DNA from 3 places in the Alcanivorax sp. VBW004 genome. Region 3 is predicted to be linked to each of the others. Evidence: predicted binding sites of a transcription regulator. Region 3 holds the regulator's gene; each other region holds the start of a gene.

The links. Region 3 encodes sigma-54, which starts transcription at its own class of promoters, with help from an activator protein. Its sites were predicted from a motif close to TGGCACNNNNNTTGCTNT; they were not measured.
Region 1: the regulator sigma-54 is predicted to act here: its motif matches at 1,260-1,277, upstream of glnL (nitrogen regulation protein NR(II)).
Region 2: the regulator sigma-54 is predicted to act here: its motif matches at 1,578-1,595, upstream of F1529_RS09605 (ANTAR domain-containing response regulator).

The regions. Positions count from the first base shown of each region.
Region 1 is NZ_WNHC01000001.1:729,548-732,820, reverse strand. Features, by position in the region: gene glnG (nitrogen regulation protein NR(I)) at 1-56, opposite strand, end outside; gene glnL (nitrogen regulation protein NR(II)) at 144-1,250, opposite strand; gene F1529_RS03395 (DUF4124 domain-containing protein) at 1,392-2,153, opposite strand; gene glnA (glutamate--ammonia ligase) at 2,297-3,273, opposite strand, start outside.
Region 2 is NZ_WNHC01000001.1:2,084,924-2,088,196, forward strand. Features, by position in the region: gene F1529_RS09595 (ABC transporter ATP-binding protein) at 1-166, shown strand, start outside; gene F1529_RS09600 (alginate export family protein) at 294-1,472, shown strand; gene F1529_RS09605 (ANTAR domain-containing response regulator) at 1,653-2,240, shown strand; gene F1529_RS09610 (hypothetical protein) at 2,293-2,445, shown strand; gene F1529_RS09615 (CmpA/NrtA family ABC transporter substrate-binding protein) at 2,442-3,273, shown strand, end outside.
Region 3 is NZ_WNHC01000001.1:1,695,337-1,698,609, reverse strand. Features, by position in the region: gene lptB (LPS export ABC transporter ATP-binding protein) at 1-158, shown strand, start outside; gene F1529_RS07845 (RNA polymerase factor sigma-54) at 398-1,861, shown strand; gene hpf (ribosome hibernation-promoting factor, HPF/YfiA family) at 1,901-2,200, shown strand; gene ptsN (PTS IIA-like nitrogen regulatory protein PtsN) at 2,216-2,689, shown strand; gene rapZ (RNase adapter RapZ) at 2,796-3,273, shown strand, end outside.

The sequences.
Region 1 (3,273 bases), 970 kb from region 3:
TCCAACACCCAGCGAATGGAGCGGTCATCATCCACAACCCAAATACTGACACTCATGACCTGCTACTCCTGTTGTTTCCATCGCCACCGCAATCAGCGGCCGGCTTGTATGGCGTCGCTCTGTTCAAAGCAGCGCAATTAACGCTATGTCGGTTTCTCTGTTTCATCCAGCTGCTCCATGGGCAGCAGGATGCTAAACACGGTTTCGCCCGGCTGGCTCTCGCACTCAATCAACCCCTGATGCTGGCTGATGATGGACTGCGCAATGGAAAGCCCCAGCCCGGTGCCGCTGGCACGGCCACTGACCATGGGATAGAACAGGGTTTCCTGCACATCCTCGGCAATGCCCGGGCCGTTATCGATAATGTCCATGCGCAGCACCAAACGGTGACGCTGGGCGCCAATGGTGAACTGGCGCAACACCCGGGTACGCATGGTGATGCGCGGTGCCGGCGTCTTCGATTCCAGCAACGCCTGGGTGGCGTTGCGGATAAGGTTCAGTAATACCTGAATCAGCTGGTCCCGGTCGGCGATCACATCCGGCAAGCTGATGTCGTAATCGCGCCAGATCGCCACGCCTTTGGGGTATTCCGCCAGCAGCAACTGGCGCACATGCTCCAGGCACTCGTGCACATTCACGGCACGGAACTCGGGCGGCTTGCGCGGGCCGAGCATGCGGTCCGCCACCGACCGCAGCCGGTCGGCTTCATCGATAATGACCTTGGTGTACTCGGTAAGCTCCGGGTCAGGCAGCGCCCGCTCCAGCAACTGGGCCGCACCGCGGATGCCACCCAGCGGATTCTTGATTTCATGGGCCACACCTCGCACCAGTGCCCGGGTAGCCTGGTGCGCATGAATCAGCGCTTCTTCACGACTGATCCGCAGCAAGCGATCCAGCGACTGCATTTCCATCAGCAGACACAACGGCTGACCCGGCTCGTTAATCGGGCTGACCGAATAATCCACCATGATTTCATGGCCCGGCGCCACCGACAGCCGCGCCTCACGCTGGGTGAAGGGGTGCTCATCATCAATGCACTGCTGAATGGCGAGGCGGGCTTCTTCATCATCGAAAAAGTAATCGGGCAGAGGCTGACCGACGGCACGGCTGGTACTGGTCGCCAGCAACATTTCCGCCGCCGGGTTCAGGTAGCGCACGCACAAGGCATCGTCCAGCATGATCACTGCGGTACGCAGGTGATCCAGTAGTCGTTTGTGCAACGTAATGTCACCCATCAGAAATTGGCCCATAACAGGGCATAAGCAATTATCAGGCCACCTGTAGATCAGCCCGACAAAGCGGGTATCAGCGGCCTGCAGCACAGGCGTAAAAGCCTGCTATTGATGAGTTTAAAGGGAAGGAGGGGCGGAATGCACCATTAAGGTGCATTGTTAGTTGCTACGGATGCTCCGATTCGGTTTTGCCGGCTGGGCAGCGGTGCCCCGATCTGCACCACCGCCCACGCTGGCAGCGCCCCCGGTTGAAGCACTGCCTCCCACATTGGCCGAACCACCACGGTCCGCTGCACCACCGACTTGCGCAGCACCACCGTTACTCCCGCCACCGGGGAAATTGCGGAAATCACTGACCGTGCTGCGGTGAATGTACACTTCCACCGGCTCGGAGGTGATGCGGGTTTCGCCCTCCTCGCTCACCACTTTCACGATCAGGTTATGCACCCCGCGTTCCGGCGCATCCAGCTGCAGGGCGGGCTGCTCCGCGCCATTATCCAGCAACACCAGGCTATCGCCGGCTTGCAGCCCGGGCTGCAGATTCACGGATACATACACGGCATCGGTCGGGTTACGCAGCGTCGAGCCGCTTTCCGGGGACGTAATGGTCAGCGATGTGTACTCCTCCACCGCGGGGTCCGCCGCCTCTTCCTCTGGCGCCGACACCGCCTCCGGCATTTCCACCTTCTTGATTGGCACTGTATTGGTGGTTTTCAGTTTCACTTCCTCGGAGCGGCTGTTCTCTCCGGGTTGATCCGTGAATACCACATTGCCCTTTTCATCGGTGGTCCGGTAAATCTTCGACGCCGGCGCATCAGCGGCGTCTACCCGGCTGGCACCCTCTTCCTCTTCCGCTGTGGCCGCCAGGCTCAGTCCAGACACCAACCCCAGGGCAACAAACGCAATCAGCGACTTTTTCATTGTTATCTCCATATGACTGTCCTTGATTCTGGCCTGACTCGCCCCTTCAGAAAAGGGGTAAGTGCACAAAATGGCCGCCTTTTCACAGGCAAAAAAAAGCCCCCGACAAGCGGGGGCCCTTTTCTGCTAGGTGCCGAAAGGCATTAGCAAGAGTAGTACATGTCGAACTCAACCGGGTGCGGGGTCATGTTCAAACGCTCAACCTCGGCACGCTTGAGTGCGATGTAGCCATCCAGCATATCCTTGGTGAACACGTCGCCTTCGGTCAGGAAGTCCATGTCTTCTTCCAGACAATCCAGCGCCATGGTCAGGGTGTGAGCCACGGTGGGGATGTCTTTGGCTTCTTCAGCCGGCAGATCGTACAGATCCTTGTCCATGGCATCGCCAGGGTGCATCTTGTTCTTGATGCCGTCCAGACCAGCCATCAGCAGGGATGCGAAACACAGGTACGGGTTCGCAGACGGATCAGGGAAGCGCGCTTCCACACGACGGGCCTTGGCGCTGTTCACAAACGGAATGCGGATGGACGCAGAACGGTTGCGAGCAGAGTAGGCCAGCATTACCGGCGCTTCAAAGCCGGGCACCAGACGCTTGTAGGCGTTGGTGGAAGCATTGGTGAATGCGTTCAGGGCGCGGGCGTGCTTGATGATACCACCGATGAAATACAGCGCTTCGTCAGACAGGCCAGCATAGCCGTCACCGGCAAACAGGTTTTTGCCGTCTTTGCCCAGGGACACGTGCACGTGCATACCGGAGCCGTTATCACCGATCAGCGGCTTGGGCATGAAAGTAGCGGTTTTGCCATAGGCATGTGCCACGTTGTGTACGCAGTACTTGAGGATCTGTACTTCGTCCGCCTTGGCGGTCAGGGTGTTGGCGCCAACGCCGATTTCACACTGGCCCGCAGTGCCCACTTCGTGGTGATGCACTTCGATTTTCAGCCCCATGGACTCCATGGCAGAACACATGGCGCCACGCAGATCGTGCAGGCTGTCTACCGGCGGAACCGGGAAGTAACCACCTTTCACGCCCGGACGGTGACCGATGTTGCCGCCTTCGAAGTCTTCGTGGGACACCCACGCAGCTTCTTCAGAGTGGATGTTGTACATGGAACCCTGCA
Region 2 (3,273 bases), 390 kb from region 3:
TGTGAAGGTCCCACGTCCACGGGACCGCCTGGCCCTGGCGGATGACCCCACCTTTGTTCGTTGTCGTCAGCAGGTGCTTCAGTTCCTGTATGAGAAACAGCGCAAGGTGGAGCCGCTGCCAAAGCGTGACAGCACTAAAGCTGAAGCGAACCGCAAGCGGGCCTGATTTAAACGCATAAAACCTGGATTAACCCTTCCGCTTTTTCGCGCACCGAAAAGCGGGAACAGGGAAGGTGCGCCCTGAATTTACGACGTTAACTTTTTTAATTTTGGGAAGTGTTGAGGAAACGATGATGAAATATTCTGCCATTGCTGCCGGTGTCCTTCTGTCCACGCTGGGCTTTACGGGGACAGCCAACGCGGAAGACGATGCCTTTATTACCGCACTGAAAGACGGCACACCGCTGCTGAACATGCGCCTGCGTTATGAAGACGTGGACAGTGATGCCTTTACCGAAGACGGCCAGGCGCTAACCCTGCGTACCCGTTTGGGTTACCAGAGTGGCAAGCTTCACGGCTTTGATGTGATGGGGGAGTTTGAAGATACCCGCATCGTGGGCCAGGTGGACAACTATGCGCCGCAGCAGGCCGGTTACCCGGTCATTGCAGATCCGGAAGTCACTGAACTGAACCGCGCCGCTATTCGTTATACCGGTAGCCATGCCCTGGAAGGCCTGGTGGCGACTTACGGTCGCCAGCGGATCATCTACGACAACGCCCGTTTTGTGGGGAACGTGGGCTGGCGCCAGGATGAACAGACCTTTGATGGTGCGCGGATTGATTACGGCATCAGTGATTTCAGTGTCTCTGCGGCCCATCTGACCCAGGTGAGCGGCATTACGCCGGGGTTTGATGCCAATGTGACCAACAATCTTTTCAATGCCAGCTGGGAGGGCATGCCGGGTGGCTCGCTAACCGCGTACGCCTACTTGCTGGAAACCGATAACGTAACCGACTCGCAGAACGATACCTACGGTGTGCGTTATGCCGGTGCTTTCGATCTGGATGCGGTAAAGCTGTTGCTCACGCTGGAAGGGGCCCAGCAGGAAGTGGAAGCCGGTGATACTGACTATTACTTTGCCGAGCTGGGCGCAGAGGTGGCCGGAGTAACGGTAAAAGTGGCACAGGAAGTGCTTGGTTCAGATGACGGCCTGGTGGCTTTCCAGACACCATTGGCGACCAAGCATGCCTTCAACGGGTGGGCGGACCAGTTCCTGGCCACGCCGGCTGATGGCCTGGAGGACACCTTCGTGACCGTGGGCGGCAAGCTGGCCGGGTTCAAGCTGGCGGCGGTCTACCACGACTTCCAGTCCAATGAAGGCAGCACGGATTACGGCACGGAAACCGACCTGCTGATGGCTCGCCCCATCGGTAAGCACTATGTGGTTGGTCTGAAGTATGCGCAGTACAGCGCCGACGACTTCAAGGATGACACCAGCAAGTACTGGGCCTGGGGTGAGATTAAATTCTGATCACATTTTGGTGCCGGAAGGTGCGTCGCCTTGGTGCACTTTTTCGGTGCTGGATTAGAGGAAAACTAAATACATTGAAAATCATCAGGTTAGGGATGTGATGACTGGCACAACCGTTGCAAAACAACCCGTAACGACAACGATTCCGGACGCGCCTGACATGATGGTTCCGAAAATAAGATGGCTCTGAAAATCATGCTGGTAGATGACCAGCCACCCCGTGCCGCGATTCTCGAGCGGGCCCTCATTGATGAGGGCCACGAGATCCTGTGCCGCCTGACCAGCGCCGCCGGTTTGGCGGAGAAGGTGCGCAGCAGTAATCCGGATGTGGTGATTGTCGACATGGATGCGCCTGATCGGGACACCCTGGAAAGCATGGCCCTGGTGCAGCGGGATATCCCGCGGCCCATGGTCATGTTCTGCAACCAGGACGACGAAGAGCTGGTGGTGGCGGCGCTGCGCGCGGGCGTCAGCGCCTACGTGGCTGGAGAAACCGACCTGACCCGGGTGCGCGGTGTCATGCGCGTGGCGACGGCCCGTTTCCGGGAATACCAGGCGTTGCGTGAAGAGCTGGAAGAAACCCGTGAGGCCCTGGCTGAGCGGAAAATCATTGAGCGTGCGAAAGGGTTGCTGATGCAGCGTCGCCGGCTCAATGAACAGGATGCCTACAGCACCCTGCGTCGCCAGGCCATGAACAGCGGGCAGCCGTTGATTCAGGTGGCCCGGTCGGTGCTGGATTATGCCGAAATGCTCAAGGCGCAAGGGTGAAGAACGCCAGACGCTGGACGCCGGAAGCCTGACGCAAAAAACAGGAGACAAGATGCGACGAGTGATGCCATTGATGAAGGCGCGCAGCCTGATCGAGACACCGGAGAAGACGGTGAGCCGGGCACCGGCCGTAGAGGGCGTCAGGTCGGTTCGCCGTCAGGCGTCCAGCATCCGGCGTCCGGCTTTCATGGAGCAAATCTCATGAAGGTGCGTATCGGCTATATGCCGCTGACAGACAGCTTGCCGCTGGCAGTGGCCCAGGAGGCAGGCTTCTTCGCCGCCGAAGGGCTGGATGTGGAGCTGCAACCGGAATGGAGCTGGGCCAGCCTGCGCGATCGGCTATTGGTGGGGCAGCTGGATGCGGCGCCGATGTTGGCGCCGATGCTGTTGTCCACGTCGCTGGGGCTGGGCTGTATCAAGAAGCCCCTCGCCACGGCATTTTCCATGGGGTTGAACGGTAACGGCGTGACAGTTTCGCCGATGCTGTTTCAGGGACTGTGCGCCTTGTCGGAAGGGCCGACACCCAACGACATCGCCGCCGCCATGAACAAGCTGGTGGCCGCGCGGGCTTCCAGCGGCGAAGCACCGCTGGTGCTCGCGGTGGTCTTTCCGTTTTCCTGTCATGCCTATCAGTTACGCCACTGGCTGAGTGTGGCCGGGCTGGATCCGGATCATGATGTGAAGCTGGTGGTGCTGCCGCCTTCGCAAATGGTGGATCACCTGCGCATGGGCCACATTGATGGTTTCTGTGTGGGCGAACCGTGGAATAGTCTGGCCGCACTGACCGGCGCCGGGCACTGTATTTTGTCCGGTTATCAGATTTGGGAAAATGCCCCGGAGAAGGTGCTGGCGGTATCCCGTGACTGGGTGTCACGTCATCCGGATACCCATCGTGCATTGCTGCGGGCGTTGTACAAGGCGGCCTGCCATGCGGATGAGAACCTGGTGGAGAGTCTGTCGTTACTGGCCCATCCCGCGTGGCTGGATGTGCCGGCAGAAATCATTCGTGCACCGTTCAGCCAGCGGTTGCCCG
Region 3 (3,273 bases):
TCCTGATCACTGACCACAATGTGCGTGAAACGCTGGATATCTGCGACACCGCCTATATCGTCAGCGCCGGCCACATCATTGCCTCCGGCGATGCGGACATCATCCTCGCCAACCAGCAGGTGCGGGATGTGTACCTGGGCGCCGACTTCAGGCTCTAAACAGACTGCCAGCGACGCCGTGAAAGCACGGACCGGCCTGAAAGCAAGGTAGCCGCGCCCAATGCCTGGACGCGGCTACCTGCTGCCCCCCCCATTGCTGCTCGCCTCGCCACCAACGGCCCACTATCAACCGCCAACGTCACTCACCTAGCACACAAAGACCAGTGGCACAATTCTTGCTTGTTGTGTGATCAGCTTGGTATTCTCGTGTTTTGGGGATCCGCAGAATACCGAGCAGTATGAAGCCCACACTACAACTACAAATTGGCCAGCAGCTCACCATGACGCCGCAGCTGCAGCAGGCCATCCGCCTCTTGCAGCTGTCCACGCTGGACCTGCGCCAGGAAATCCAGCAGGCCGTGGAGAGCAACCCCTTGCTGGAACTGGCCGACGATTTCGGTGACGACAGCCTGCCCGAACATGACGAAGAACGTCAGGACGAGGAGCTGGACACCGAGCGTGACGACGCCCTGGAAGAACTGGTGCAGGACGAACCCGGCGCAGAAACCGAGTGGGACGATGTCTATTCCGGCCAGACCAGCAGCGCCACCGCCTCCCTCCCCGACGATGCAGACGAATGGCAGCAACGCCACGCGGTCTCCGGCAATCTTCAGGACCACCTGCTCTGGCAGCTGAATCTGACGCCCATGAGCGATGTGGACCGCATTATCGCCATGACAATCATTGAATCCCTGGACGACCGCGGCTACATCACCGTGCCCCTGGATGACATCGTCGACATGGTGAACGCCCAGCCGGAGCTGCTCACCGAAGGCGATGAACTGGAGCGCGACGAAGTGCTTGCCGTGCAGCACCGTCTGCAGCAGTTCGACCCCGTCGGCGTAGCCAGCATCGATCTGGCGGACTGTCTGGGCGTACAACTGCGCCAACTGCCCGCCGATACCGCCCTGCGCGACGAAGCCTGCGCCCTGCTGGCTCACCTGGACCTGCTGGAAAAACACGACTACGCCGCCCTGCGTCGCACCCTGCAGACCAGCGAAGACGTCCTGCTGGAGGCCCTGTCCCTGCTACGCACCCTGGACCCGGCCCCCGGCGAGCAGATCGGCGAGCCCCAGGTGGACTACGCCGTTCCCGACGTGATCGTCCGTCAGCATAAGGGCCGCTGGCAGGTCAGCCTCAACGACGACGTGCTCCCCCGGGTCAACCTGCAGCAGCAATACGCCAACATCGCCCGCAACACCAGCGGCGAAGACGGCCAATATCTGCGCAATTGCGTTCAGGAAGCCAAATGGTTCATCAAGAGCCTGCAGAGCCGCCACGACACCCTGCTCAAGGTAGCCACCCGCATTGTCGATGTGCAGCAAGGGTTCTTCGATTATGGCGATGAGGCCATGAAACCCCTGGTTCTGGCGGATATTGCCGATGCCGTTGAGATGCACGAATCGACCATCAGTCGGGTCACCAACCAGAAATACATGATGACACCCCGCGGTGTCTTTGAGCTGAAATATTTCTTTTCCAGTCACGTGGGAACAGACGGCGGCGGTGAGTGTTCCTCCACCGCTATTCGTGCCATTATTAAGAAGCTGGTCGCTGCCGAGAATCCCCGCAAGCCGCTCAGCGATAACAAGCTGGCCAGCTTGCTGAATGAGCAGGGAATCAATGTAGCGCGCCGGACCGTCGCCAAATACAGAGAGGCGATGCGAATACCGTCTTCCAGCGCCCGCAAGCGTTTGGTGTAGGGCGCCAGGACGGATCCCAAACAGGTAAAGGAGCCAGCCATGCAAATTAATATCAGCGGTCATCACCTGGATATTACCGATGCCTTGCGTGCCTATGTGGGTGATAAGTTCTCCCGCCTGGAGCGCCACTTCGATCAAATCACCAGCGTCCAGGTCATTCTCTCTCCGGAACCGAAAACCCATAAAGCTGAATCCACAATCCATATTTCCGGGGCCGATGTCTTCGCCACCGCTGAGGCCGGAGACATGTATGCAGCGATCGATAAGCTGACGGACAAGCTGGACCGCCAGATTCTCAAACACAAGGAAAAGGCCGTCAGCCACAAGCACGGTCACTAACCCAAAGCGACAATTATGCGAGTTCGCGAACTACTGACTCTGGCCCGCACCCATCATGGCGTGCAGGCCAGCAGCAAGAAACAACTGCTGGATCAGGTTGCACAGCTGGCCGCGGCCAGCTGTGACAGCCTCAATGAACAGGAGGTCTTCGATGCTTTGGTCGCCCGGGAAAAACTGGGCTCCACAGGCATTGGCGAAGGCATTGCCATTCCCCACTGCCGGCTCGGACATTGCCAGCAAGCAGTAGGCCTGTTGTTGAAACTGGAAAGCCCCATCGATTTCGACGCCGTTGACGGGCACCCCGTGGACTTGGTGTTTGTATTGCTGGTCCCCCAGGACAACCCGGAACAGCACCTCAAGACACTCAGCCACCTGGCATCCCTGTTCAACGACGACAGCTACCGTGCGGAACTGCGCCACAGCACCGATAACCAACACCTCTATCAGACGGCCGTAGAGTCCGAAGCGGAGTTGCGACTGGCATCATGAAGGAACGCAACAAGCTTTCACGCATCATGCAACACGCCCCAAACGCCCCCTTGTCTATCGATCTTGCGTGCCAGCGTGCTACGTGTGGCGTGCCAGCGGTGCAATCATGAAACTCACCATTATTAGTGGCCGCTCCGGGTCCGGGAAAACCACCGCGCTGCAAGCGCTGGAGGACCAGGGATTTTATTGTGTCGACAACCTGCCCGCCGGCATGCTGCCGACACTGGCGAAACAGCTCAGCGAGGGCGAGCCCCCGATTGAGCGGGTCGCTGTGGGCATTGATGCCCGCAACCTCCCCGCCCAGCTACTGGCTTTCGACAACATCCTTGAAGCCTTGAACGAACAACAGGTGGGCAGTGAAATCATCTACCTGGACGCGGATGACCACACCCTGCAGACCCGCTTCAGCGCCACCCGTCGCCGTCACCCGCTGGGCACCGGCGAGCGCTCACTGGCCGACGCCATCGGCCATGAACGGGAACTGCTGGCCAACATCCGCCAGCGCGCCGATCTGGTCATCGACAGTAGCAACCACGACGTGCACACCCTGCGCAACCTGATGCGCGAACGGGTGGCTCGCCGTG